4 regions of the Halomonas garicola genome follow, and region 3 is predicted to be linked to each of the others. Evidence: predicted binding sites of a transcription regulator. Region 3 holds the regulator's gene; each other region holds the start of a gene.
The links. Region 3 encodes FNR, which switches genes on or off when oxygen is low (the NO sensors DNR and NnrR bind a similar motif). Its sites were predicted from a motif close to TTGATNTANATCAA; they were not measured.

Region 1: the regulator FNR is predicted to act here: its motif matches at 3,632-3,645, upstream of dsrO (sulfate reduction electron transfer complex DsrMKJOP subunit DsrO).
Region 2: the regulator FNR is predicted to act here: its motif matches at 4,141-4,154, upstream of ACZ46Y_RS04485 (cytochrome-c peroxidase).
Region 4: the regulator FNR is predicted to act here: its motif matches at 1,643-1,656, upstream of ACZ46Y_RS09320 (OmpW/AlkL family protein).

The regions. Positions count from the first base shown of each region.
Region 1 is NZ_AP043931.1:962,417-969,647, reverse strand. It holds gene ACZ46Y_RS04895 (ABC transporter permease) at 1-400, shown strand, start outside; gene ACZ46Y_RS04890 (transporter substrate-binding domain-containing protein) at 515-1,285, shown strand; gene ACZ46Y_RS04885 (5-(carboxyamino)imidazole ribonucleotide synthase) at 1,304-2,419, opposite strand; gene purE (5-(carboxyamino)imidazole ribonucleotide mutase) at 2,466-2,966, opposite strand; gene ACZ46Y_RS04875 (hypothetical protein) at 3,169-3,450, shown strand; gene dsrO (sulfate reduction electron transfer complex DsrMKJOP subunit DsrO) at 3,736-4,512, shown strand; gene nrfD (NrfD/PsrC family molybdoenzyme membrane anchor subunit) at 4,496-5,710, shown strand; gene ACZ46Y_RS04860 (molybdopterin dinucleotide binding domain-containing protein) at 5,703-7,231, shown strand, end outside.
Region 2 is NZ_AP043931.1:868,263-875,493, forward strand. It holds gene ACZ46Y_RS04470 (8-oxoguanine deaminase) at 1-554, shown strand, start outside; gene ACZ46Y_RS04475 (uracil-xanthine permease family protein) at 652-2,010, shown strand; gene ACZ46Y_RS04480 (MgtC/SapB family protein) at 2,058-2,753, opposite strand; gene ACZ46Y_RS04485 (cytochrome-c peroxidase) at 2,924-3,979, opposite strand; gene ACZ46Y_RS04490 (YfaZ family outer membrane protein) at 4,324-4,881, shown strand; gene ACZ46Y_RS04495 (carbon starvation CstA family protein) at 4,972-6,648, shown strand; gene ACZ46Y_RS04500 (cory-CC-star protein) at 6,746-7,039, shown strand; gene ACZ46Y_RS04505 (ArsA family ATPase) at 7,067-7,231, shown strand, end outside.
Region 3 is NZ_AP043931.1:2,418,608-2,425,838, forward strand. It holds gene ACZ46Y_RS11665 (sulfite exporter TauE/SafE family protein) at 1-714, shown strand; gene ccoS (cbb3-type cytochrome oxidase assembly protein CcoS) at 1-20, shown strand, start outside; gene hemN (oxygen-independent coproporphyrinogen III oxidase) at 799-2,193, shown strand; gene fnr (fumarate/nitrate reduction transcriptional regulator Fnr) at 2,275-3,027, shown strand; gene ttcA (tRNA 2-thiocytidine(32) synthetase TtcA) at 3,037-3,945, opposite strand; gene ACZ46Y_RS11685 (DUF294 nucleotidyltransferase-like domain-containing protein) at 4,070-5,884, opposite strand; gene ACZ46Y_RS11690 (hypothetical protein) at 5,883-6,065, shown strand; gene ACZ46Y_RS11695 (DUF4212 domain-containing protein) at 6,204-6,464, shown strand; gene ACZ46Y_RS11700 (sodium:solute symporter family protein) at 6,471-7,231, shown strand, end outside.
Region 4 is NZ_AP043931.1:1,922,737-1,929,967, reverse strand. It holds gene ACZ46Y_RS09330 (DUF3549 family protein) at 1-222, opposite strand, end outside; gene ACZ46Y_RS09325 (YqcC family protein) at 581-910, shown strand; gene ACZ46Y_RS09320 (OmpW/AlkL family protein) at 907-1,551, opposite strand; gene putP (sodium/proline symporter PutP) at 1,761-3,251, opposite strand; gene putA (bifunctional proline dehydrogenase/L-glutamate gamma-semialdehyde dehydrogenase PutA) at 3,290-6,481, opposite strand; gene ACZ46Y_RS09305 (hypothetical protein) at 6,674-7,033, opposite strand.

The sequences.
Region 1 (7,231 bases), 1.5 Mb from region 3:
CGCGCTGTTGGCGTTTACCCTGAATACGGCGGCCTACACCACGGAGATATTTCGCGGCGCAATCAAGGCGACGCCCAGGGGCGAAATCGAGGCCGCCCGAGCCTACGGCATGTCGCCGGCACTGGCGCTCAAGCGCATTGTGCTGCCCAGCGCCTTCCGCCGCGCCCTGCCGGCCTACGGCAACGAAGTGATTTTCATGCTCCACGCCAGCGCTATAGCAAGCGTCGTCACGCTGATGGACCTGACCGGCGCGGCGCGCTTTGTCTACGCCCGCTTCTATGCGCCCTTTGACGCCTTCTTGTTCGTGGCGGCGATCTATCTGTGCCTGACGTTTACCATTCTTTACTTCTTCCGCTTTCTGGAAAAGCGCCTGCTGGGTCACCTGACGCCGGCGTCCTAGCCGGCCCGGGGCCCGGAAACGGAAAAAAGCCTTTGCCCCGCCGCCGCCGGCAAGGGTAAGTTGTGACGGAGGCACCGCCCGACGGTGCCTCCCTTTCGCAAGGAGATACTTATAATGAAAAAACTGCTGACGTTTTCCCTGCTGAGCCTTGCCGTGGCCGCCACCAGCGCCCAGGCGCGCAGCGACGACCAGATCCGCATTGCCGTGGACGTGCCCTACGAGCCCATGGAATACCGCACGCCCGACGGCGAGCTCACCGGCTTCGACATCGACCTGGGCAACGCCCTGTGCGCCGAGCTAAACAAGGACTGCGAGTGGATTGTGCAAGGCTGGGACGGCATTATTCCCGGCCTTATGGCGCGCAAGTACGACGCTATCATGTCGTCGATGACCATCAACGATAAACGCCGCGAAAAGGTGCTGTTCTCCGAGCCCTACTTCACGCCGCCCTCGGCCTGGTTCGCCCCGGCGGAAAGCCAGCTCGAAAGCACCACCGAGGAGACTCTCGACGGCCTGACCATCGGCGTACAGCGCGGCACCCTGCAGGACAACTACGCCACCGACATGTACGGCAGCGTCGCCGACGTCAACCGCTACTCCACCGCCGACGACATGGTGCTGGACATGGACGCCGAGCGGCTGGATATCGTCTTTCTTGACTACCCGGTAGGCCAGTCAACGCTGCTGGAAAGCGAAAGCGGCGACTACAAGGTCGTCGGCGAGATGATCACCGAGCCCAAGCAGTACTTCGGCGACGGCTTCGGTATCGCCTTCCGCCAGCGCGACAAAGACCTTGCCGAGCAGTTCAACCAGGCGCTGGAAACGCTCAAGGACAACGGCACCTACGACGAGATCAAGGCGCGCTACTTCGACGACGCTGAATAACGACGACGCCGAATAACGTCAGGAAACGAAGCTGAACGCCGGGGCCGGCGCCTCGGGTAGCAATGACGCCAGAGCGTCAAGCTGCTTCGCGAGCTCAGCGTGATTTTGGGCCACCAGGTTAACGTGGCCCAGCTTGCGCCCGGGCCGCTCGGCCTTGCCGTAGCGGTGCAGATGCACGTCAGCCTGGCGTAGCACCTCGGCGCTATCCGGCTCCCGGCCGATCACGTTGGCCATACAGGTGGGAAAACGCGCCCGGGTGTCGCCCAGGGGCAGCCCCTGCACCGCGCGCAGGTGATTTTCGAACTGGCTGGTCACCGCGCCATCCATGGTCCAGTGGCCGGAGTTGTGCACCCGGGGCGCCATCTCGTTGGCCAAAAGCCGGCCGTCCCGAGCCTGAAACAGCTCAAGCGCCAGCACGCCGACGTAGTCCAGCTCGTCGAGCAGCGCGCGAATGTAGCCGTCGGCGGTTTTCTGCACGGCGTCGTCCAGGTCCGGCAGCGGCGCTACGGAATAGCGCAGGATGCCGTCGACGTGGCGGTTTTCCGCCATGGGGTAAAAGCGCACCTCGCCGTCGCGGCCGCGCACGGCAATGATCGACACCTCGCGGACGAAATCGACAAAGGCTTCCACCACCAGCTGGGTATGGCCGATGGCCGCCCAGGCGCTCTCAGCGTCGTCGGGCGTTTTAAGCACCGCCTGACCCTTGCCGTCGTAGCCTTCCGTCGTGGACTTGGCCACTACCGGGCAGCCCAGCTCCCGGGCAGCGCTTTCCAGCGCCTCGGCGCTTTCGACCACACGATACTCGGGAGTGGGGATCGCCAGCCGGTCGAACAGCGCCTTTTCCTCCACCCGGTTCTGGCACACGGCAATGGCGCGGCTGCTCGGATACACCGGCTTATGCGCTTCTATCTCGCGGATCAGGGATACGGGAAGATGCTCGAACTCGTAGGTCACCACGTCGACCCGCTCAAGAAAGGCGTCCAGGCGGCGGTGTTCCGGGTCGCTGATGATCTCGCCGATGGCCGCGCTGTGGCCGCCGGTGGTATCGAGAAAGGTAAAGCGGTTGCCCAGCGGGTAGCCGGCAAGGGCGAGCATCTGCCCCAGCTGGCCGGCACCGAGGATGCCAATGTTCATGTTGAATCTCCTGGAGTAGCGTTGCTCGTGATGCAGCCCGATCCATTCAGGGGCGCGGGTCCGGATTATCCAGCACGGTCTGAGTCTGCTCGGCGCGAAACGCCTCGACGTTGGTGCGCACCTGGGCATTGGCAAGCCCCACCACCTGGGCGGCCAGCAGCCCCGCGTTGGTAGCCCCGGCCTTGCCGATGGCAAGGGTGCCGACGGCCACGCCGCCGGGCATCTGGGCGATGGATAGAAGCGAGTCCAGTCCCTTGAGCGCCTTTGACTCCACCGGGACGCCAAATACCGGCAGCGGCGTTTGGGATGCCACCATGCCCGGCAGGTGCGCCGCCCCGCCGGCCCCGGCGACGATCACCTGGAGGCCGCGATCGGCCGCGCCCTTGGCATAGTCAAACAGAAGATCCGGCGTGCGGTGGGCCGAGACCACCCGGGTCTCGTAGGCCACGCCCAGGCGTTCGAGCATGGCAACGGCGTGCTCCATGACCGGCCAGTCCGACTGTGACCCCATGATGACTCCGACAACAGGTGGGCTTGCTGACGCCATGGCTTTGCTCCCCGGCTGGAATTGCGCTGATAAAAGTGAAAACAGACCGCCGAATCAGCAGCCTTGGAAGAAGGCACAGAGTTTACCAGCACCGCCTTGCCTGCGAACATTGTTGCGGCGGTAAATTTTCATGCCGCGGGCATTGCAAAGCGCCCCGCTTGGCGGCATTGTTGATGCTGTCACTTCCCATTGATGGAGACTCATGAGCACGGCACGTTCGTCTGCCCACGCAGAACTGACTGACCCTCCCCGAACCGGCCCTGACGACTTTAACGTCAGGGAATTGGAAAAACGCACGCGCCTGATGCGCATCATTACCCGGCTAATGGCCATCTCAGAGCTTGGCAGCCGCGACATCGCTCGCCGCGCCGGGCTGCCCGTGCAAAAGGTAAGCGATCTGCTGGCCGGAAAACTTGAGCACCTCAATGCCGACGAGCTCAACGTCCTGCGCCGCACGCTGGAGCCGGAGGCGCCATTGCACTAATCCGGACATGGGATATCCCGCGACTCAGGCGGCCAACGCCCGGCCGCTATAACGCGCCAAGAAAACCAGCCTGCGGGCTGGTTTTTTTATGTCTGCCACTTTTCTGTCTTCCAATATTTTATCAAAACAATCAATGCCTTATGATGTCATTAAGGCAACATTAAAAAAGCTTTTTATTTCCTTGATGCATATCAACTTATAGGCACCTCCTTGGGCCTAACCTGAATCTACCCCGACGATTCACCGAGGCAGCCCGCTACGCTGCTCTCAACCACAGGAGGCGCCATGGATCCCATACGCCGTTCGCTACTCGGCCAGCTGGCACGCCTGAGCGCCGGCGCTGCCATGGTGCCGCTATCAAGCGTCGCCAGCGCCGGCATCAACGACCAGCCGCCGCGCCGGGAAGGCGACCCGGAAAAACGCTACGGCATGCTCATCGACCTGCGCCAGTGCATCGGCTGCCAGGCCTGCACCGTGTCGTGCCATATCGAAAACGACGCCCCGCTGGGCAACTTCCGCACCGTTGTCTCGCAGTTCGAGGTCGAGCAAGAAGGTACCGGCGAGGTCGCCACCTTCATGCTCCCAAGGCTCTGCAACCACTGCGATAACCCGCCCTGCGTGCCGGTCTGCCCGGTGCAGGCCACCTATCAGCGCAAGGACGGCATCGTAGTGGTAGACAGCGACCGCTGCGTGGGCTGCGCCTACTGCGTCAATGCCTGCCCGTATGATGCCCGCTTTATCAACGAAAAGACTCAAACCGCGGATAAGTGTACCTTCTGCGCCCACCGCCTGGAGGCCGGGCTTTTGCCCGCCTGCGTGGAGTCCTGCGTGGGCGGCGCGCGGATCATCGGCGATATGCGCGACCCGGACAGCCAGATCAGCCGAATGATGGCCGAATATCGCGACGAGCTGATGGTGCTGCAGCCGGAAAAAGGCACCCACCCCCAGGTGTTCTACTTAGGCATGGACGAACGCTTTACCCAGCGCCCCGACGCGGCCCCGGGTATTTGGGACATCATCAACGACGCGGGCAAGGAGCTGGACTATGAGTTTGGTCACTGAGGTTGTCGTGCCGCGCTACGGCATCGCCTGGTACCCCTGGGCGGTGCAGTATTTCTTCTTGATTGCGCTGTCCTATACCAGTCTCTGGGTCGCCGCGCCCGGGATTATTCTGGGCAAACAGCACTGGCTTGCCACCTCTCGGCTGGCGCTGCTCGCCTGCGTGTCTACCACGCTCGTGGCGCCGGTGGCGCTTCTCGCCGACCTGCACCAGCCGCTGCGCTTCTGGCACTTTTACGCCCACCCCACCCTCTGGTCGTGGATGTCGCTGGGCAGCTTTCTGCTGCCGCTGCACCTGGTCGCCACGGTGCTTTTAGCCTGGCTTGCCTGGCGCCCGGCGCTTAAATCTCGCGCCCAGTCGAATGACGGCTGGTTTTCGCGCATCGCCGGCTGGATCGCCTGGGGCGACTGGCAGGTATCGCGCAAAGTCATGGTGCTTGTCGGGCTTGCCGCGCTTGCCACCTCGGTGGGCATGATGGTCTACACCGGCGCGGAAGTGGCCATCGTCAAGGGCCGGCCGCTGTGGCACACCGCCTGGCTGCCGTTCATGTTCGTCGCCACCGGCACCATCGGCGTCTGCGGGCTGATTTTGCTGCTCAACCGGATTTCCGGCATGCGCAGCCCCGACACCAACCGCCAAATGCTCGGGATTCTCGCCGGCGCCTGCGTGGCCGCGGGCTTTATCGCGCTCACCTGGTTTCTCGACGGCGCCAACGCGGTATCCGGCTCGGTGGCCGCCGCGCTTGACTCCGTTGACCAGAGCGCGGCCTGGCGCAGCACCGCCGTGGAAGGCGGCATTGCCGGCGTGCTGCTGGCCGTGCTGGCCTTTGTGGCACGCCGCGGGCCCACGCGCCGCAAGCTTTTTGGCTGGGTGCTGGGCCTGCTCGCTCTGCACGTGGCCTGGATGTTCCGCTGGGTGGTGCTGATGAACGTGCAAACCGTAGCGCGCAACAGCGCCGGCTTTCACGACTACCACGTCGCCTTCGGCTCCTACGGGATTACCGGCATCATCGGCATTTTCGGCCTCTGGCTTACCGCCCTGCTGGTGATTGAGCTGTTCGTGCCCTGGCGCGAAGCGTCCCTTGACCCCCAGCGTGACGCTCCGGCTAATACCACCCCTGCCGCCGACGCGCCCACTTCCAGCGCCTCTGTTTCCGCCGCTTCGCCCGTTTCTCCCGCTTCAGGAGTCCGCCATGGATAATTCACGTCGTCGTCTGCTCAAGGGCGCCGCTGCCACCGGCGGCGCGGCGGCCTTCGCCGCCGGCTACTCCGGCCCGCTGGTCAAGATGGCCAAGGGCGTTACCGGCAGCGCCGGGGAAAAGCCCGCACACAACATCTACGGCAACGCCCTGGCGCCGGAGTACCGCGTTGACCTCGAGTCCGGCGAGCTGACCCTGAACCCGGACCAGCGCACCGCCTTCACCGTGTGCTACGGCTGCACCACCAAATGCGGCGTGCGGGTGCGTGTGGATAACAATACGGATGAAGTGCTGCGCACCATTGGTAACCCCTACCACCCGCTCTCAAGCGAGCCGCACCTGCCCATGCGCACCCCGGTCATTGATGCGCTCAAGCACGTCAGCGCCCTTGACGAGCAGGGTCTGGCCGGGCGTTCCACCGCCTGCGCCCGGGGCAACGCGATGATCGGGCAGATCCAAAGCCCCCACCGCGTTACCCACTGCCTGAAGCGCGTGGGCGGACGCGGCGAGCGGCGCTGGGAGCGCATCTCCTTTGAAAAGCTCATTGAGGAAATCTGCGAAGGTGGGGATCTGTTCGACGAAGGCCAGGTGGACGGCCTGCGCGCCATCCACAACCACGACGAGCCCGTCGACGCCGCTAACCCCGAGTACGGCCCCAAGGCCAACCAGCTATTGCTGATGGAAGCCACCGACTACGGCCGCTCGGCGATTCTCAAGCGCTTTGGCTTCAACGCCTTCGGCACCCGCAACTACGGCCACCACGGCTCCTACTGTGGGCTCGCTTTCCGTATGGGATCCGGCGCGCTGATGGACGACATGGCCAAGTTTGCCCACGTCAAACCCGACTACACCCGGGCGAAGTTTGCGCTGTTCATCGGCACCGCGCCCAGCCAGGCGGGCAACCCCTTCAAGCGCCAGGGCCGGCTTCTGGCCGAGGCGCGCGCCACCGGCAGCCTGGACTACGTGGTCGTCGACCCCGGGCTTAACGCCAGCGCCTCCCACGCCGCCGCCGAGCGCAACCGCTGGGTGCCCATCCGCCCGGCAAGCGACACTGCCTTCGCCATGGCGATGATCCAGTGGCTGATCGAGCACGAGGCCTACGCCGCCGACTACCTGGCCATGCCCAGCCCCGAAGCGGTAGAGGCCGCCGGCGAAATCGGCCACACCAACGCCACTCACCTGGTGATCGAAAGCGCCGATCATCCGCGCTTTGGGCACTTCCTGCGCCGCTCGGACATTGAGGACGACGTGGAGGCCGGAAGCGACGCCGACGACGTGATGGTCGTGAATCGCGACGGCGAACTGAAGCCCAGCCGCGAGGTGCGCCAGGCCACGCTGTTTGTCGAGCGCGATATCGACACACCCGACGGCACCCTTCAGGTCAAAAGCAGCCTGGCCAAACTGCGCGATACCGCCAACGAGCACAGCCTGGAAGAGTACGCCGAGCACTGCGGCATCGAGGCTCGGGTGATCAAGCACATCGCCGAACGCTTCGCCGCCTACGGCCGTGACGCCGTGGTCGA
Region 2 (7,231 bases), 1.4 Mb from region 3:
CCTGGCTTGCTCACGGCATCCATTTCAACGACGACGAGATCCGCCGCCTGGGCCGGGCGGGCACCGGCATTGCCCACTGCCCGTCGTCCAACATGGTGCTGGGCTCGGGAATGTGCCGCACCCTTGAGCTTGAGCGCGCCGGCGCGCCGGTGGGTATCGCCGTGGACGGCTCGGCTTCCAACGACCACTCCAACCTCGCCGAAGAAATGCGCCAGGCCCTGCTGCTCGGGCGGCTGCATTACGGCGCCGATCAGCTATCTCACGAGACGGTGCTGCGCTGGGCCACCCAGGGCAGCGCGGCCTGCCTGGGGCGCAGCGACATCGGCGGGCTCGAGCCCGGCCAGCAGGCGGACCTGGCGCTTTTCACCCTGGACGAGGCGCGCTTCTCCGGCGCGGAAAACCCGCTGGCCGCGCTTTTGCTGTGCGGTGCCCACCGGGCCGACCGGGTGATGGTGGCCGGCCGTTGGAAGGTGATGAACGGCGAACCCTGCGGCGTGGACCTTGACGCGCTGCTGCACCGCCACGACGCGGCGGCCCGCCGGCTGCGAAGCTGAGCCCCGTCGCGACGATGCCTAACCGCTGATTTCTTACCGCTACAGCACGTCGACAACAGCAAGACAACAACAACGCCAACCGGCAGGAGATATTGCCATGTCTGATGCGAACGCAGCACCCGAGGATGCCACGGCAGCCGAACCTAAACCCGTGCGCAGCACCCATGACGTCAACGCCATGCCGCCTTTGGGGCGCGCCATACCGCTGGGCATTCAGCACGTGCTGGCGATGTTTGTGAGCAACGTCGCGGTGCCCATTATCATCGCCAACGCCGCGGATCTGTCCGAGGCCAAAACCACGCTGATGATCCAGGCGGCGATGTTCGTCGCCGGGGTGGCAACGCTTATTCAGTCGCTGGGCATTGGCCGCATCGGCGCGCGGCTGCCCATTGTCATGGGGACGAGCTTCGGCTTTGTGCCCATCCTCATTCCCATTGCCGTGGGCATGGGCGTGCCCGCCGCGCTGGGGGCCGCACTCTGCGGCGGCATTGCCATGGCGGTGGTGGGGCTGCTGCTGCCCTGGTTCCGCTTTCTTTTTCCGCCGGTGGTCACGGGCACCTTCGTGATCATGATCGGGGTGCTGCTCATGCCGGTGGCTTTCTCCCACGTGGGCGGCGGCTTCGGCGTGAGCGACTTCGGCGCGCCGCGCCACCTTCTCATGGCGGCGGTGGTGCTGGTGGTGACCCTGGGCATGCACCAGTTCGGCCGTGGGATCTGGTCGGAAATCGCCCCGCTTGCCGGGCTTTTGCTGGGCTACGTGGTCGCGCTGCTGATGGGCGCGGTGGATTTTGCAAGCGTCGGCGAGGCGGAGTGGTTTTCGCTGCCCGTGCCGCTGGCTATCGGTATCGAGTTCAAACTGGCGGCGATCCTGCCCATTGTGCTGCTGTCGCTGGTGACCTGTGCTGAGTCCATCGGCGATATCGTCGGTACCACGGCGGGCGGGCTTAACCGCGAGCCCACGCAGCGGGAGCTTTCCGGCGGCGTCATGGCCGACGGGCTGTGCAGCGTCTTTGCCGCCATCTTCAACGCCTACCCGCAGATCAGCTTCAGCCAGAACGTGGGCGTGGTGGCGCTGACCGGGGTAGTCAGCCGCTACGTGGTGGCCATCGGCGGCACCTTCCTGATGCTTGCCGGGCTCTTCCCCAAGCTGGGCGGCGTGGTGTCGAGCATTCCCGATGCGGTACTCGGCGGGGCCGTGCTGATCATGTTCGGCATGATCGCGAGCGCCGGCATCAAGATGCTCAGCGGCATCGATTTCAACAAGCGCAACATGGTGATTATCGGGCTGTCGCTGTCGGCGGCGATTGGCCTGCCGGCCCAGGAAGAGCTGTTCGCCACCTACTCGGAAAACGTGCGCGCGATCATCGAGTCGGGCCTGATCCCCGGCGCGCTGATCGCCATCGTGCTCAATCTGGTGCTGCCGCACGACAGGGAGAGCGTCGGCGAAAGCGCCTAGCGCCGCCGAAAGAGAAGCGCCCGCCTTTATGACGGGCGCTTTTGGCTTTAGCCGCCGGACGGCGTCAGGCGGTATTCCACAATGGTCTGCGACTGGCGCAGGGTCGCCGCCAGCCGGGCCAGGTTCTTGTGGCCGTGGGTTTGCAGCACCATGGAATAGTGGAACAGCTGGCCGTTTTTGCTCAGCCGGTAGCTCATGGTCTTGACTTTGCAGCCGTGGCGAGCGATCAGGGCGCGCACCTGGTCTTCGTCTTCCACGGCGTCGATGGGATAGCAGATTTCGTGGTCGGCAAAGAGCTCGGTGGGAATGAGCGACTCCACCCGGCGGAACAGCGAAAGCGTCAACAGCGTCGCCACCGTGGCGACCACCGCGGGCAAAAGAAAGCCCACGCCGTAAAGGATACCCAGCACCGAGGTCATCCAGATCGAGGCGGCGGTGGTCAGCCCGTGTACCGTGAGCCCTTCCTTGAAGATGACCCCGGCGCCGAGAAAGCCGATGCCGGTCATGATGCCCTGGGACATGCGGGTGGGGTCGGCGCGGATCGACGACATCGGCAGGCTGGGGTCGAGCCACTGGGCCTGGTGGGTGGAAAGCAGCATCAGCAGCGCCGAGGCGGCGCACACCAGCGCGTGGGTGCGAAACCCCGCCGGGCGGCCGTGAAAGCTGCGTTCAAGGCCGATCAGGCTGCCCGCCAGCCAGGCAGCGCCAAGGTAGAGCAGCAGGGTCGTGGTGTCGTCGGACATGGCAGGCTCCTGAAGCGCGCGGAAGAAACGCCGCTTGAGCAGCGTTGGGTCATCAAGTCACTCAGTTATCAAAACGTAGCATAATGCGGCGCTACGCCAGCTGCCAGTGCCGCCAAACAAAACGGGCAGCCAGGGCTGCCCGTACGGGAGAAACGGTCGGAGGACCGGCGTTACGGCGTCGGCGCACTGGGGTCCGGGCGCGGCGTGGCGTCGGTGCTCGGCGGCAGCTCGGGGTAGGTGATGCTCGGCACGTCGCCGGTCAGCGTGTGCAGGAAGGCGGTGATGTCGGTGACTTCCTCCTCGCCAAGCTCGGCCCCGAGCTGGGCGGTGCCCATCACGGCCACGGCCTCTTCCAGGTCCCAGACGGCGCCGGAGTGGAAGTAGGGCGCGGTCAGCGCGATGTTGCGCAGCGGCGCGGCGCGGAACACGTATTCGTCCGACTCGGTTTCGGTCACCGCAAAGCGGCCCTTGTCGCCGCTGGGGAGAATCTTGCCGTCCGGGCGGGCAACAAGGCCAAACGGATAGTAGTTCTGGCCGCCCAGGTTGATGCCGCTATGGCAGGAGACGCAGCCCTTGTCCATGAACAGCGAAAGCCCGCGCTGCTCCTGGGTATCGAGGGCGTTGGTGTCGCCGCGCAGGTAGCGGTCGAAGGGCGCGTCGGGGGTGATCAGCGTGGCCTCAAAGGCTTCGATGGCGGTGGCCATGCGGTCGAAGGAAACCGGATTTTCTTCGCCGGGGAAGGCTCGGCGGAAGCGCTCGACGTACTCGGGCATGCTGTTAAGCGTGTCTTCAACGCGCTTTGGGGTGCTGCTCATTTCCACGCCGGCCTGTACCGGGCCCTTGGCCTGTTCGGCCAGGTCGGCGGCGCGGCCGTCCCAGAACTGGGCGGCGTTGAACACGGCGTTATACACCGTGGGCGAGTTGCGCGGGCCCTTCTGCCAGCCGTGGCCGATGGCAACCGGCAGGTAGTCATGGCCGCCCATGCCCACGTTGTGGCAGGTGTTGCAGCTGATCAGGTGGCTGGCCGACAGGCGCGGCTCGAAAAACAGCATTTTGCCCAGGGTGATCTTGTCGTCGGTCATTTCGTTGCCGTCGATCACCGGCGGGTACTTAGGGATGGGGCTGAACTGCTTAGCGGCGCGCTCTTGCAGCTCGTCGGCGCCGGCGCCGGCGGCCAATACCAGTAGGCCAGCAGCGGCCAGCGTCCCCAGTGTGCGGTGTGCCATGGAGTGCTCCCTTGATTTTATGCTTCACGGTGCTGCGCGCACGGCGTTACGCGACCGCGACGGGCATCGCGTGCCGTGCTTTTTTTAATGCGTTCTTAACCTTGAAGATAACCCAAAAGGGGTAGTTTTAAAGCCGTTGGCGTCAGAAATCCGTAGTTTCCTTGACGTATATCAATAAGCCTTGCCGGCGAGCATGGGGAAGTGATGGCCAACGGTAAGTCAGAAAACGTCTTTTTGCCCGCACTTTACCCGCAATAAACATGCGTGCGTGTATGATAGTTGGGCTTCGTGCCCGGTGCTCAGGCGCCGGCTGTCTTTCGCTTGTTTTTCAGGAAATCCAAGTCATGTTGAAACAATCCGCTGTGCTGCTGGCGTCGACAACGGCGCTGTTTGCCTTCAGCCAGAGCGCCATGGCGCTGAGCGTCTCGGCCAATGCCCACCAGGACGGCTACGGCGTCCAGGCAAGCCAGAGTATATTGCCCACCGTGCGCGCCGGCGCGGGGTACTTCACCTCGGATGACAGCGGCCACCATGCGGATATTTATTCCGGCTCGCTGATGTTTTCACCGCCCTTGCCGATAGCCGACGTCGAAGTCGGCGCCCGTTACCAGTACCAGGACACCTACTACGGTGACGGCGGCGGCGTGGGGATCGGCGGCTCGGTGTTTGTGCCCACGCCGGTGCCGCTGCTCAGAGTTGGCGGCTACGGCTTTTATACCCCGGAAGGCTTGACCCACGGCAATCTCAAGGAGAGCTACGACTACGGCGCCGAGGCGCGTATCAAGCTGACGTCGCAGACCTACGCGTTCGGCGGCTACCGCTACTACCGCACGCAGTTTGACCACCAGAGCACCCGAACCCTGGACCGCGGAACGGTCTTTGGCATTAGCGTAGGCTTTTAAGCCGGCGCCGGCGGGTGGTTGACGCCGGGGTGGGCGTCTGCGACATATGAGGGTTCACAACAAAACCGCAATCCGTGAAGGGAACCGTTCATGAGTGCAGTTATTATATTGGCGCTGGGCCTTGCCGCGATGGCGCTTGGGTACCTGGTGTACTCGAAGTTTATCGCCGAGAAGATATTCCGGCTGGATCCGGACTTTCAAACCCCGGCCCACGAGTTCGAAGACGGCGTGGACTTCGTGCCCACCAATCGCTACGTGCTCTGGGGTCACCACTTTACCTCGGTGGCCGGTGCCGCGCCCATTGTGGGACCCGCCATTGCGGTGATCTGGGGCTGGCTGCCGGCTTTTCTGTGGGTGGTGTTCGGCACGGTGCTGTTCGCCGGCGTGCACGATACCGGCGCGGTCTGGGCCAGCGTGCGCAACAAGGCGCGCTCGGTGGGGGCGCTCACCGGCGACGTGGTCGGCAAGCGCGCGCGCAGCGTGTTCATGATCGTCATCTTTTTGCTCCTGCTGATGGTCAACGCGGTGTTTGCCGTGGTCATCGCCGGGCTGATGATGAAATACCCAAGCGCGGTGGTGCCGGTGTGGGGTGCGATTGCGGTGGCGCTGGTGATCGGCCAGCTGATCTACCGGCGGATTCTTAGCCTGGCCGTGGTCTCGGTCATCGGCGTGGTGGCGCTGTACGCGCTGATCGGCATTGGCCCCTCGGTGCCGGTGCAGATGCCCGAGCAGGTAGGCGCGATGTCGGGCAACGCGGTGTGGATTTTGATCCTGTTTGGCTACGCGGCGATTGCTTCGCTTTTACCGGTGTGGATGCTTTTGCAGCCCCGGGACTACATTAACGGCCTGCAGCTGTTCATCGGCCTGATCATCCTTTACGGCGCGCTGGTGGTGTTCAACCCCACCCTGGTTGCGCCCATGGTCAACGCCGACGTGCCCGAAGGCGCACCGCCCATGCTGCCGCTGCTGTTTGTCACCATTGCCTGCGGGGCAATTTCCGGCTTCCACGGGCTGGTCGCCGGCGGTACCACCTCCAAGCAGCTGAACAAGGAAACCGACGCGCGCTTTGTCGGCTACTTCGGCGCCGTGGGCGAGGGCATGCTGGCGCTGGGCGCGATCCTTGCGGCCACCGCGGGCTTTGCCACCTACGGCGACTGGAGCGCGATGTACGACGCCTTCGGCAAGGGTGGCGTCAACGCCTTCGTCGACGGCGGCGCCTACATCATCAACAGCGGCCTCGGTCTGCCCGAAACCACCGCGGCGACGCTTCTCACCGTGATGGCGGCCCTCTTTGCCGGCACCACCATGGATACCGGCCTGCGCCTGCAGCGCTACATCTTCCAGGAGTGGGGCGAGATCTATAACCAGCAGTGGATGAAAAAGCCGGCCGTGGCTACGCTCCTGGCGGTGGTAACCTGCCTGGTGCTGGCCTTCGGCGCGGGGGCCGACGGCTCCGGCGGGCTGCTCATCTGGCCGCTGTTTGGCACCACCAACCAGCTGCTGGCGGGGCTCACGCTGCTGGTGGTCTCGGTGATGCTTATGCGCCTGGGGCGGCCGGTGTGGTACACCGTAGCACCGCTGATCTTTTTGCTGGTGATGACGGTGCTGGCGCTGTTCATCCAGCTGAAAAGCTTCTATGAGGCGGACAACTACTTCCTGCTGGGGCTGGATATCGTGGTGCTGATCGCCTCGATTCTGGTCGCCCTGGAGTGTGCCGCCACGCTCAAGCGCCTGCGTCAGGAAAAAGCCGAACAGGCTGCCGAATAGCGCAGCATCGGCTGCGGTATGTTATGCAAGGCGGCCTGCGGGCCGCCTTTTTTGCGTTACCATGCAAGGGGTAAAACGCTTTTATGCGGGAGGACGCATGCCTGACGACGCCGACCTGACCCGGCGGGAAAAGCTCAGGGCCTGGCTGGGCCGGGCCCGCTACCTGGCCGAAGAATACTACAGCGCCCCCTACCGGGGCGCTATCGCACGCGCCAAGCGCGACGAAGACGACCTGTTCATGCTGATGGTGTTTTCCGAGCTGATGGGCGTGCCCAACCCCGTGGGGTATTACACCCTGGAGCTGCAGCCGCTGATGCTCGAGCGCTTCCACGACTGGCATTTGCGCATGGGCATGGAGCATTCGCCCCTGGATGAGATGCGCTGCTGCTGAAACGCCTGATAACGCAGAAGGCCAATCATGAAAGAACTTCTCGACCGCCGCCTGCTTTGGGTAGGCGGCAAGGGCGGCGTGGGGAAAACCAGCGTCGCGGCGTCGCTTGCGCTGCTGGCGGCCGGCCGCGGGCGCAACGTGCTGGTGGTATCCACCGACCCGGCGCACAGCCTGGGCGACGTGTTTGACCAC
Region 3 (7,231 bases):
ATGAATCCCACGGGCCTTGATCTGCCGCCGGTGCTGGCGGCCTTTGTCTTCGGCTTGATGGGCGGGGCCCACTGCATCGGCATGTGCGGCGGCATCATGAGCGCGCTGACCTTTGCCGTTCCGCCCAGCATGCGCCACCCGGCCAGGCTTTCCGGGCTTTTGCTGAGCTACAACCTGGGCCGTATTTCCAGCTACATGATCGCCGGCGCGCTGGTGGCAACGCTTGGCACGGTGTTCTCCGTTACCCCGGCGGCGCGCCTGGCGCTGCAGGTATTCGCCGCGGTGATGCTGATTTTGATGGCGCTGTACATCGCCAACTGGTGGAAAGGGCTTTTAAAGGTCGAGGCCGTAGGCCGGCGCTTCTGGCGCTACATCGAACCTTTCGGTCGGCGGCTGATGCCGGTGGTCAAGCTGCCCCAGGCGTTTGCCCTGGGCGCGGTCTGGGGCTGGCTACCCTGCGGGCTGGTCTATTCCATGCTCGCCTGGAGCCTGGCCATGGCCGACCCGGGGCGCGGGGCGTTGCTCATGGGCGCCTTTGGCCTGGGCACGCTGCCGGCGCTGTTGGCGACCGGCTTTGCCGCCCGCCAGTTAAGCGCCTTGATTCGCCACCCGGCCACCCGCACCGTCGCCGCTCTGCTGATTATCGGCTTTGCCCTGTGGCAGCTGTGGTCGACGTACCAGATGGCCACCGTGGCGGAAATGTCCGGCGCTTAATTGATATAGCTCAACTCCTGCCCTCGGGCCCGGCGCTAGGATGGCAGCATCATCCTTGCGTTCTTCCCACCGGAGTTGTCTGCCATGGCCAGCGCTGCCCCTTTGTTTTTCGATGCCGCAGCGCTGACTGCTGCCCGCCAGGACGCCCTGCGCCGCCACCACGGCGCCGGCGGCCCGCGCTATCACCAGTACCCCAACGCCGGGGCGTTTCACGACGCCTTCGGCGGCGACGACCTCTGCCGGGCGCTTGAGCGCAGCAACGCCGGCGGCCGCGGGCTTTCGCTTTACGTGCACGTACCCTTTTGCCGCCAAAGCTGCGGCTACTGCACCTGCCCGCGCATCATCACCCGCGACACCTCCCGGGCCGAGCCCTATCTGTCGCGGCTGGATCGGGAAATGGTGCTTACCGCCCGCCATCTGGACCGCACGCGCCCGGTGGAGCAGCTTTACTGGGGCGGCGGCACGCCGACGTTTCTCTCCCTTTCCCAGATGAGCGACCTCTTTGACCGCCTTGACGCCCGCTTCGGTCTGTCGTCATCCTCGGAGCGCGACTACGCCATTGAAATCGATCCCCGCGAAGCCGACGTCTTCACCCTGCGCCACCTGCAGGTGCTGGGTTTCAACCGGCTGAGCCTGGAGGTGCTGGACTTCAACCCCGAGGTGCAGCAGGCCATCCGCCGCGAGCAGCCGCGGATCATGACCGAAACGCTGATGGAAGAAGCCCACCGGCTGGGCTTTCGCTCGCTGAACCTGGACATCGGCTACGGCCTGCCCCGTCAGACCCGAGACAGCTTCGCCGCCACCCTGGCCGACGTCATCGAGCTGAACCCGGCGCGCATCACCCTCCAGGACTATGTTCACAAGGACTATGCTTATCGCCCCCGGCGGGGGCCGCGCCAGCAGCGCATCGACAGCGCCCAACTGCCCGCCGCGGCGGACCGCCTGGCCATGCTGCAGCTGGCCGCCGAGCAGCTCGGCCGAGCAGGCTATGTGCACATCGGCATGGATCACTTTGCCCGGCCAAACGACAGCCTCGCCGTGGCCGCACGGCAGCAGACCCTGGGGCGCAACCTCCAGGGCTATACCACTCACGGCCACTGCGACCTGCTGGGGCTTGGCGTATCGGCCGCCTCGCGTATCGACGACGCCTACGCGCAGAACCCCGCCCGGCTCGGCGATTACGCCAGCGCCCTGGACGACGGCCGCCTGGCTACCGCGCGCGGCCTGCGCCTTGAGCGCGATGACGACATTCGCCGCGCCGCCATCGAGCGGCTGATGTGCGACGCCCAACTGGACCTTGCCGCCCTGGGCCGGCGTTTCGGGATTGACGCGCCGCGCTATTTTGCCGCGGCGCTGGCTCGGCTGGACGACGCCCACCACGACGGGCTAGTCGAGCGAAACGGCGATATCCTGAGCGCTACGCCCGACGGACGGCTGGTGCTCCACCGGCTGGCCCGAGCGTTCGACGCGCACCGCTAGCGGCAAAGCGTCACCGGCGGCTTGTGGGTTACCCGCGCTTGCTTCCATAATAGCGCCGTGACCTACTTCACGGAGGACTGCATGCCGGAACCACTCAGCCGTCGGCGCCCCCTGCTCCACGAAACCCGCTGCCAGACCTGCAGCTTAAGCTCGCTGTGCCTGCCGCTTGCCCTCGAGCTTGACGACATGAGTCAGTTCGACGCCATCATTCGGCGGCGCGCGCCGCTGAAAAAGGGCGAGCCGCTGTTTCGCCAGGGCGATACCTTCACCAGCGTCTTTGCCGTTCGCTCGGGCAGCCTCAAGCAGGTTGCCATCGAAGGCGGCGGCAACGACCAGCTCACCAACTTCTACCTGCCAAGCGAACTGGTCGGGCTCGACGGCATCGACGAGTCAAGCTACCCGGGCAGCGCCATCGCCCTGGAGACCACTACCGTCTGCGAGATCCCCTTCGACCGCCTCGATCTGCTCTCGGAAGAGCTGCCGGAGCTGCGCCTTCAGCTATATCGCAGCATGAGCAAGGAGCTGCGCGACGATCGCCGCATGATGCGCCTTTTGTCGCGCAAGACCGCCGACCAGCGCATGGCCAGCTTTCTGATCACGCTGTCCGATCGTTTCCGCCGCCGGGGCTACTCGCCCTACAGCTTTCGACTCTCCATGGCCCGGGCGGACATCGGCAACTACCTGGGCCTCGCGGTGGAAACCGTCAGCCGCATTCTGAGCCGCTTCCAAACCCAGGAGCTGGTGGCCGTCTCCGGCCGCGAGGTGAACATTCTGGGAATGCAGCGCCTGCTGGCGCTGGCCGAAGAAGAGGCCCAGGAAGCCGCCAGCTCCTGAGGGCCGCCGTCAGCCGACGTTGACGGCCTGGATGCGCCCGGCCAGCGCTTCGGCCTGGCTGGCTTCCAGCCGTTCGAAGTCAAACAGCTCGCGGTCGGCAAGCTGGGACGGGGCGACGTTGGTCACCGCCTTGAACATGCTTTCCAGCCGGCCCGGATGGTTTTTATCCCAGTCATTGAGCATCGCCTTGACGTTCTGGCGCTGCATGTTGGGCTGGGAGCCGCACAGGTTGCAGGGGATGATGGGGTATGCCATCTGCCGGGAAAACTCGGCGATATCGGCTTCCTTGCAGTAGGCAAGCGGGCGGATGACGATGTTTTTGGCATCGTCGGAGAGCAGCTTGGGCGGCATCGCCTTCAGGCTGCCGCCAAAGAACATATTGAGAAACAGCGTCTCCAGAATGTCTTCGCGGTGGTGGCCAAGCGCTATCTTGGTGGCGCCGATCTCTTCGGCAAAGCCGTAAAGCGAGCCCCGGCGCAGCCGCGAGCACAGCGCGCAGGTCGACTTGCCCGCGGGGGTTTTCTCCTTGACCACCGAGTAGGTGTCGCGCTCGAGGATGTGGTAGTCCACGCCGAGCCCGTCCAGGTAGTCGGGCAGCACGTGCTCGGGAAAGCCCGGCTGCTTCTGGTCGAGATTGACCGCCACCAGCGAAAAGCGCACCGGCGCGCTGCGCTGCAGGCTGCGCAGCATCTCAAGCATGGTATAGCTGTCCTTGCCGCCGGACAGGCACACCATCACCCTGTCGCCTTCCTCGATCATGCGGTAGTCGATAATGGCGTTGCCGGTCTGGCGGCGCAGGCGTTTTTGCAGCTTGTTGAAGTCGCGCTTGCGGCGCACGTCGTCTGCCGACGGTGCGTCGTCTTCTAAGGCGGCGGAAACGACGGAATCATGGGCTTGCACGGGATCGGGATGCGACATGGGGAATCTGCGCGTGTTGGTGGTAAAAGGGGGCGGCGAGTGACGTCGGACGGCGCCACGACGCGAAATACATGGCCGCTATTGTAGCAACACCCGGCGCCGCCCCACCAACATTGACGGCCGCTTAGGCATATTCCAGGTGGTAGCGGTGCGACAGCCGCTGCTTAAGATCCTTGACGATGTGCAACGCCTCGCGCAAGAGGTCGCGCTCAAGGGACGACAGCGCCTGCACCACCACCCGGTCGCGGCCCTGTCCGCTGGTTTCGTCCTCCGCCAGCTGGCCCTTGAGCCTGAGCTCGCTGAACAGCGACAGCGCCTCGCCAACGTCGTCGGCAAAGCGGCGCTTCAGCCGGCCGTCTGCCACCAGCGCGTCCAGCCGGGCAAAGGTCGAGGTCGCCTTGATGCGCCGCTCAAGCGCCATGGTGCGCACGCCGTGAACGATGGGAAAAATGCCGCCCTTCTTGATGTCGATGCCGTGCTGGGGCTTTTTCAGCGAGCCAAACAGGGTCAACGGCGTCGAGAAGCGCAGCGCCGCCCGGGCAAAGTAGGAGAGCAGCAGCTCGTCGTCGGCGCAATGCGCAAACAGCGTCTCGCGCACGCGCTCGAGCAGCGTGGCGTTGCCAGCCACGGCGTGGGCATCGAGCATGATGGCAAGCTTCATCAGGCTGTCGCCGTCCCGGGCGGCGACCCAGCGCGCAATGCGCGCCTGCCACTCGCTGACGCTGCCCCGCCACTCGGGGTTGGAGACCATGATATGCCCCGGGCACGGCGGGTAGCCAAGCGTCGCCAGGGCGTCGCTGAAGCGCTGCATGGTGTCGTCGGCGCCTGGCCAGTCCAGGTCGTCTTCAAGGATCAGCCCGTTGTCCTGGTCGGTCTTCAAGATCTGCTCGCCGCGGCCTTCGCTGCCCATTACCATCAGGCAGCTCGCGCTTTGATAGCGCGCCTCGACGCAGAACGTCCAGGCCTTGTGGATGATCCGGCCGTTGAGCGCTGCCAGCAGCTCCATGGCAAAGCGCAGCTTGACCCCTTGCGCCATCAGCGCGCTGACCAGCTCCGGCGTGCGCCGGCTGGCCGCGGCCAGCGCCTCCAGGTCGGCGGCCTGCTCTACCTGCAGGCTCACTACGTAGCTGCGGCTGGAAAAATAGCTCAGCACGTCGGTCAGCTCGACCACGCCGACCGGCGCCTCTCCTTCCAGCACCACCACCCGGGACACCTGACGGCGGGTCATCAGCACCAGCGCCTCGAACAGGTATTGCTCAGGCGTTACCGTGATCAGCGCGTAGCGGGCAAGTTCGCCCACCGGGCTCTGCCGCGAGGCGCCGTCCAGCACCATGGCGTTGAGCAGGTCGGTCTTGGTCAGCATGCCGTAGCCGTCTTCCCCCTCGACCAGCAGGCTGTCGACGTGATGACGGTTGAGCTGCGCCACCGCTTCGGCGATATCGGTGCCGGCCGCCAGCCGGCGGGGCGTACGCATGCAGTCGCGCACCTTGGCCAGCATGAAGCCGGCCATGGTCACCCCGCCCTGGGCGCGCTTTTCCGTCAGCCGGCGCGCCTTGCGCGCCAGCGACTGACGAAAATAGGCATCAAACTCGGGGCAGGCGCGGCACAGCTGCTGAAAAAGCACCTTGGGCACCAGGTAGCACACGCACTCCTGCTCGGCGATAAAGCGGTAGCGGCTCTGGCCGTTGATGATGCTGATGGCGCCGAACACGTCGCCGGCGGTATAAAGGCCGATGCGCGCGGTGGCGTCGGGCAGCGTCGGGTCCACCTCGGCAACCTCGCCCCGGTGGATCAGGTAAAGAAACTCGCCGGCCTGCCCGGTATCCAGCAGGATGTCGCCGCGCTCGAAACAGGCGATGTCCATGCCGCGCCGGGCATGCTCGCGCCCCGCCGCGTCGAGCAGGGAAAAAGGCGGCTGGGACAGCTCGACATCAACCATGACACCCCCGGCAACAAGAAAGGCAGATACCGGCAGTATCGTCGCTATGGCGCGCGCCGGCACCTATACCATCGTCATATTCATCAGCGCCGCTTATATCAGCATCACCTCCACCACGACCCACACCACGATCCACACCACGGCCTACACCATGGAGAGTGCCGGGCGATTGATACCTTAGTGTAGAGACCAAAGTCTGGATTTCTTTTTGGCGCTTTTTGCCCACTATAAAAGCACGTTGTGCCGGGCCACCGCCCGTGCGCGACGGCACTTACATACCGTCTCCAACCTTAAACAATCACAAGCGGAGAACTACGCCATGGCAGATGACAACACCAACGCTGCGGCCTATTGGAAAGCCAACGTGCGCACCATCCTTGGCTGCCTGGTCGTCTGGGCCTTTGTCTCGTACGGCTGCGCCATTCTGTTTCGCCCGTTGCTGGCGGGTATCCCCATCGGCGGTACCGACCTGGGCTTCTGGTTTGCCCAGCAGGGCTCGATTTTGACCTTTATCGCGCTGATCTTCTTCTACGCCTGGAAGATGAACCGGCTCGACGCCAAATACAGCCTCGGGGAGTAAGCCAGCATGGATCAGTTCATCATCAACATACTCTTTGTGGGCGCCTCTTTCGCGCTCTACATCGGCATCGCCGTCTGGGCGCGCGCCGGCTCGACCAAGGACTTCTACGTTGCCGGCGGCGGCGTGCACCCCATTACCAACGGCATGGCCACGGCGGCGGACTGGATGTCGGCGGCGTCGTTTATTTCCATGGCAGGGCTGCTGGCCGCCGGCGGCTACGCCAACTCGACCTACCTGATGGGCTGGACCGGCGGCTATGTGCTGCTTGCCATGCTGCTTGCTCCCTACCTGCGCAAGTTCGGCAAATTCACCGTTCCGGCCTTTATCGGCGACCGCTTCTACAGCAACACGGCGCGCCTGATCGCCGTGGTCTGTCTGATCATTGCGTCGACCACCTACGTCATCGGCCAGATGACCGGGGCCGGCGTGGCGTTCTCGCGCTTTCTTGAGGTGTCCAACACCCTGGGCATCTGGATTGCCGCGCTGATCGTGTTCCTCTACGCGGTGTTCGGCGGCATGAAGGGCATCACCTATACCCAGGTAGCCCAGTACGTGGTGCTGATCATCGCCTACACCATTCCGGCGATATTCATCGCCATGCACCTCACCGGCAACCCCATCCCCATGTTCGGCATGTTCAGTACCCATACCGAATCCGGCATGCCGCTTCTGGACAAGCTCGACCAGGTGGTGACTGCGCTGGGGTTCAACGCCTACACCGCCGACGTCGACAACAAGCTCAATATGGTGCTGTTTACGCTGTCGCT
Region 4 (7,231 bases), 500 kb from region 3:
CAGGCTTAAAAACCAGATGGCGGGATCGGGCATATCGCCCAGGCGAAACACCGCCGCCAGGCGCGCCTGCCCCTGCCAGGGCTCGGGCCAGGGCGCGCTGCCGTTTTCAAAGGCGGCCAGGGTATCCCGGGAGCAGGGCGTCACTCGGCGCCCCATGTGATAGAGCGCGAGGGTGGCCCCGCTGCGGGTAAAAAAGTCGTCTAGGGTGTGAATCGGCTGCATGGCATCCTTCCGCATTGCAAGCCTGCACTCTACCTTGCCGCCCGGCGGGTGTCAGCCGTTAGCGCTAAAACGCTCGGGAAGGCGCGGTCGGTTAAAAAATGATCAAACACCCCTCACGCCCGAGAAATGGCGCTTTGCGCGACCTTTCCAGAGTTTATCCACAGCGTCTTTCAGGTTTTCTGTGAATCGGCGAGCCATCCCGGGGCGCTTTGGGGCCTCTATCCACAGCGCAAGCGGGCTGTGCACAGCGCTGCACCGGCTGCCGGCGCTTGGCAGCGCCTGCCTGCGCTGGGACAATACGCGACTTTCCCTGTGTATTTTCCGCTACCGTCCTTCACCTATCTGCAGAGTCTCTCTCATGACGACACGCCAAGAGCTTGAACAGGCGCTTGACGCGCTGGAAGCCACGCTGAAAACCGCCGGGCTGTGGCGCGTGGACACGCCGTCGCCGGCGGCGTTTGCCAGCCGCCAGCCGTTCTGCGTCGACACCATGTCCCTACCGCAGTGGCTGCGCTTTGTGTTTATCGCGCGCCTGCGCGGCCTCCTTGAAGAGGGGGCCGCGCTGCCGGAAAAGTGCGAGGTGGCGCCTGCGGTAAAGGCCTACCTTCAGCAGGAAAGCGTTCGCGCCAGCGACCAGCTGCTGGTGGTACAGAGCGTCGAGCGGGTCGACGACGTCATCAACTCCTAGAAACGGTAGCTGATGCCGCCCATGACCACCACCGGGTCGATTTCCACGGTGCCGGCATCGGCGCCGGCAACTTTTGCGTCGGTGTCGATATCGATGTACCAGGCAGCGGCGTTCATCGCCCAGTGTTCGTCGATCAGCACGTCGATGCCCAGCTGCCCGGCTGCGCCCCAGGAGTCATCCAGGTCCAGCGAAGCGCCGGGAACATCGACCTTCTCGTCGGAGAAGTGGGTGTAGTTGACCCCCGCGCCGATGTAGGGTTGAACCCGGGCTGGCGTGCCGCCCAGCGGATAGTATTGCAGGGTTAGCGTGGGCGGCAGGTGCTTGGTCTTGCCGCTGACCGCGCCGTCGGCAATGCTGATGTCGTGCTTGAAAGGCTGAGCGGCCAGCAGCTCCAGGCCGATCTTGTCGTGAAAGCGGTAGCCCAAAGTGAAGGCAAAGCCGGACTCGTCGTCGACATCGACGCCGAGATTTGTCATCCCCAGAGTGTCGAGATCGCCGTTGTCGCTTTTCGGCGACACCTTGGCGACGCCAACGCGGGTATAAAAATCGCCGGCACCGTAGGCGAACGCCTGGGCGCTGGCGGTAAAGACAGCAGCGGCAACGCCGGCGGCAAGCAGGGTAGGCAGGACAGTTTTGCGCATGGTGTCATCACTCCAGTGGGTGGCTTTATAGGCAGGCAGTGCGTGCCGTCGATCACTGGTAGCAGTGTAAAAGCCCGGAACCCGTTGATTATTGATCCAGCGCAAGAGGTACTCGTCTTCTACCTCCAATGGTAGGGAAAAAGGCTACCCACAAAGTAAAAAGGCTCCCGAAGGAGCCTTTTTGCCACGCTGAGCGTTAGCCCGAGTTTTTAGCGCGTGATGTGCTGATACTCGCCCGCATCGGCGGTTGCGCTGCTCACCGCCAGAATGGCGATGAAGGAGACGATAAAGCCGGGAATGATTTCATAGACCCCGGGGCCGCCCATGAAGCTTCCGTTCCAGCCCAGCGCAATCCATGCCATGACGGTCACCGCCCCGGCGATCATGCCGGCGATGGCGCCGGCGCCGTTGGTCCGCGACCACATCAGCGAGAGGATGATAAGCGGGCCGAAGGCGGCACCAAAGCCGGCCCAGGCGTTACTCACCAGCCCGAGCACCTGGGAGTCCGGGTTCGACGCTATGGTGGCGGCCACCAGGCCGACGATCACCACGCTGAGCCGGCCGATATTCACCGCTTCTTTTTCTGAAGCTTCTTTACGTAGAAACAGGCGATAGAAATCTTCGGTAAGCGATGAAGAGGCCACCAACAGCTGGCTGGAGATGGTGCTCATGATGGCGGCCAGCAGCGCTGCATAGAGGAAGCCTGTAATCAGCGGATGAAACAGCAGCTCGGCGAGGATGATAAAGATAGTTTCCGGATCCTCGACGTCCATGCCGTTGCGGATGGCATAGGCACGGCCGAGCACGGCCATGGAGCCCGCCCCGACCAGCGAGATGAACATCCAGCTCATGCCGATATTGCGGGCCGTGGGCACGTCTTTCAGGTGGCGGATCGCCATGAAGCGCACAATGATGTGCGGCTGCCCGAAATAGCCAAGCCCCCAGGTAACCGCCGAGAGCCAGCCGATAAAGGTCAGCCCGTCCGTCCACGAGAGCAGGGTGGGGTCGGTCTCATTCAGGACGTCTGATGCCTGGGAGAGCCCGCCGCCGCCTTCGCCGTAGAGCACGACCAGCGGCATGATGACCACCGCCAGCATCATGATGCAGCCCTGCACGAAGTCCGTCATGCTCACCGCCAAAAAGCCGCCGATCACGGAATAGGCCAGCACGATGCCCAGCGTGAGGATGATGCCGGCTGAGTAGTCGCTTATCCCGCCGATGTTGATGACGTCGGTAAACGCGCTTTCAAACAGCTTGCCGCCCGCCACCAGGCCCGAGGCCGTGTACACCGCGAAAAACACCACGATCACAATGGCCGATACGGTCCGCAGCGGTATGGCGCGAGTAGGGAAGCGGTTGGCCAGAAACTGCGGGATGGTGATGGCGTTCCCGTAGTGTACCGTCTGTTCGCGAAGGCGCGGCGCGACCAGAATCCAGTTGGCGAAGGCCCCCACGAACAGGCCGATCCCGATCCAGGCGGACGCGAAGCCCGAGACAAACATGGCCCCGGGCAGCCCCAGCAGCAGCCAGCCGCTCATGTCGGATGCGCCGGCGGAGAGCGCCGCCACCGGCGCGCTGAGGGAGCGGCCGCCGAGTATGTAGCCTTCTGAGGTGGACGTTGACGCGCGCATGGCATAAAAGCCGATGCCCAGCATGAGCGCGAAATAAGTAAACAGGCTGATCCAGACGCCAATAGCCATAATCATCTCTCCGGGTTTGTGCTTGTTGTGTTGTTATTCTAGTCGTTTCCCATGGCCAGCAGGGAAGCGTTGCCGCCAAGCGCCGCCGTATTATTGGTCACGGTCTTTTCCGAGGCAAAGCGCGGCAGATAGTTGGGGCCGCCGGCCTTGGGGCCAGTGCCCGAAAGCCCCTGACCGCCAAACGGCTGCACGCCGACCACCGCGCCGATGATGTTGCGGTTGATATAGACGTTGCCGGCGCGGATCTTGCGCGCCACCTCGTCGGCAAAGGTGGCGTTGCGGCTGTGAACGCCAAAGGTCAGCCCGTACCCGCGGGCGTTGATGGTATCGATGACCTGATCCAGCTCGTCGGCTCGGTAGCGCACGATGTGCAGAACGGGGCCGAATTTTTCGCTTGCCAGCGCGTCGATGCCGTCGATGGCAAACGCTGTCGGGGCGATGAAGGTGCCGTGCTGGATAACGTCCTCGTCCAGCGGCGTCTGGGCAATAAGGCGGTTCTCGGCGGTCAGCTTGTCAATGTGCGCCTGGAGCTGCTCCCGGGCATCCTCGTCGATGACCGGCCCGACGTCGGTGCCCAGGTCGCGCGGGTCGCCCACGCGCAGCTCCTGCATGGCACCGATCAGGATCTTGATGACGCGATCGGCCACGTCTTCCTGGAGGTAGAGGACGCGAAGCGCCGAGCAGCGCTGCCCGGCGCTTTGAAACGCTGACTGGATGACGTCGACGACCACCTGCTCGGGCAGGGCGGTAGAGTCCACGATCATGGCGTTGAGCCCGCCGGTCTCGGCGATCAGCGTGGGCAGCGGCGCGTTTTCCCGGGCAGCCAGCGCCCGGTTGATGATCTGGGCCGTATCGGTGCCGCCGGTAAAGGCCACGCCGGTAATGCGCGGATCACCGGTGAGGACGCTGCCTACGGTTTCGCCGTCGCCGGGCAGCAGCTGGACCACGTTGCGCGGCATGCCGGCGGCGTAGAGAAGCTCCACCACGCGGTGGGCAATCAGCGACGTCTGTTCGGCGGGCTTGGCCAGCACCGTATTGCCCGACACCGCCGCGGCGACCATCTGGCCGCAGAAAATGGCCACGGGGAAGTTCCACGGGCTGATGGCGGCGAACACGCCCTTGCCGCCCATCTGCAGGGTGTTGGACTCGCCGGTGGGGCCGGGCAGCTCGATCGCTTCGGCAAAAGTATCCTCGGCGCGCATGGCGTAGTAGCGGCAGAAGTCCACCGCTTCCTTGATTTCATCCACGCCGTCGGTGAGAAGCTTGCCGCCCTCCCGGGAGCACAGCGTCATGAGCTCGGGCATGTGGGATTCCAGCAGGTCGGCAAAGCGGCGCAGAATGGCGGCGCGCTCGGCGGCCGGCGTGGCATCCCAGTCGGCAAACGCCGCCCAGGCGGCATCGAGCGCCTGGGCGGTCTGCTCGCCGGTGACCCACTGGATGCTGCCCAGGCGCTGGCGCCGGTCGAAGGGGCAGGTCACGGCGTGGGTGCTTGAGGCGTTGTCTTCCACCTCGAAGGCCAGCAGCGGCCGGGCGGTGTAGGTTTTATCCATGAACTCGGCCATCTGCTCCATGAGCGGATAGTAATGGCTGCGGATATTGAGGTTGACGCCCCGGGCGTTGGGCCGCCGGGGGCCGTAGAGGTGCTGGGGCAGCGGAATGCGCGGGTTGGAGTAGGCGTCGTGGGCGGCCAGGGTGTCAACGGGGTGTTCGCACAGGGACTCCACGGGTACGTCCGGGTCCACGATCTGGTGGACGAACGAGGAGTTGGCGCCGTTTTCCAGCAGCCGGCGCACCAGGTAGGGCAGCAAATCCTTGTGCGCGCCGACCGGGGCGTAAATGCGGCAGTAGGTGCCCTGGGGGGCACGCTTCAAGGCCGCGTCGTAAAGCGCTTCGCCCATGCCGTGCAGACGCTGGAACTCGAACGCCCGGCCGTGGCGGTTGGCGTGGTCGAGAATGGCGGTGACGGTGTGGGCGTTGTGGGTGGCAAACTGGGGGAAGATGCGCCCCTGGGTATCCTGGGACAGTAAAAACTCCACGCAGGCGAGGTAGGCCACGTCGGTGCCGGCCTTGCGGGTAAACACCGGATAGCCCTCGACGCCCAGCTGCTGGGACTCCTTGACTTCGGTATCCCAGTAGGCGCCCTTCACCAGCCTGAGCGGGATTTCGTCGCCCTGCTGGTCGGCCAGCCGGTTAACGTAGTGCAGCGTGGGCAGCGCGCGCTTGGCGTAGGCCTGCACGACCAGCCCGAAGCGGCCCCAGCCCCGCGCGGCGTCGCTTTCGTAGACCGCGCGGAAGACTTCCAGAGAAAGCTCCAGGCGGTCGACTTCTTCGGCGTCGATGGTGAGCTCGACGTCAAGCTCACGGGCGGTGGTGACAAGGGCGATAACGGTTTCTACCAGCTCGCTGAGAATCTGCTCCCGGCGGCCGAATTCGTAGCGCGGGTGCAGCGCCGACAGCTTGATCGAAACCGACGGCGCCGGCGCTTTATCGCCGATTTTTTGCCGCGCCTGGCCGACGTGGCGGATGGCGTTCTGATAGTCGTTGAAGTAGCCTCGGGCGTCGTCCCGGGTGCGCGCGGCCTCGCCGAGCATGTCGTAGGAGTAGGTGTAGCCCTTGTCAAACAGCGGCTTTGAGCGCTTGAGGGCTTCGTCGATATCGCGGCCGAGCACGAACTGGCGGCCCATGATCTTCATCGCCTCGACCATGGCGCGGCGAATCACCGGCTCGCCCAGACGGTTGACCATGCGGTTGACAAAGCCGGCGGGGTGGCCGTCTCGGGGGTGATCGAGCTTGAGCACTCGCCCTGTGGTTAAAAGCCCCCAGGTCGAGGCGTTGACCAGCCAGGACTCGCTCTTGCCGACGTGGGCGTTCCAGTCGGCGGGGCCGAGCTTGTCCTCGATCAGGGCATCGGCCGTGGCCTTGTCGGGAATGCGCAGCATGGCCTCGGCGAGGCACATCAGCATCAGCCCCTCGTGGGTTTCCAGGCTGTACTGCTGGAGCAGCTCGTCGATGGTATCGACGGCGGTATCCATGTCGCGCACTTCGCGCACCAGCGAAGCCGTATCCTCTTCAATGCGGGTGAAGGTGTCACGGTCGGTATCCAGCAGCTTGACCAGCTCGCGAACAAAACGATCTTCATCAACAATGTAATGCTGGCTGATACGCTCCATCAGCGTATCGGGATCGGTTTGCCAGGTGGCTGAGTCACGCAGTGTCTTGGCATTGAGCATTGAAGTCCCCGAGGAAAGACGGAATGAATCAGGCAGTACGCACGGTGCCGGTAGCGAATGCCGTGGCAGGGCGCAGGCACCGGTTGGCCGGTTAAAGCGCTATTCTTTCATGATACGCGTCCCGAGATGAAGGGCTCTTCAGACTTTAGTGGAGGCGCTGAGACCCCGCCAGCCGGCTGAGGGAAGCGCCGGTCAGGCGTGCTGCAGCGCCATGCGGGCGGAGAGGTGGTCGCGCAGCGCCCGGAGTTCCTCCTGGCCGGTGGCGTTGAGCAGCGGCTTGCCCTGGGCAAGCTGCCAGTGACGGCCGTGCTCTTCCATCAGGCGAGACGCCCGGCGGCGCACGCTTTCCAGGTAGTCATTATGGCGGATCGGGTAGCCGATAAGCGTGTGCCACTCGCTTTCGCTGACTCGACTTTCCAGCGCCTTGTCGAAAAGCTCAAGCAGGTGGTGGGATTCGGTGCGGTAGCGCGGCGTGCGGGTCGTCAGCAAAATTACGACCGTGCTGCCAATCACCAGCAGGCAAACGCCAAATACCAGCAAGTAAAGCGCCATTGAGCGGCTCCCGGCCTGTGCGTAGCGGGTACGCAGCGTGAGTGGATGAAGCGATTGCGCATTATACGCAGACGCGCCCGAGGAGAAAATTTGCCCGTCGGTGAACTTTTATCCCAAGGGCTGTCTGAGTAGGTACCAACAGCATAGCGAGAGCAGTCGCCAAGACTGTTGCCCCGTAACCATTGCTGGACTGGCTTA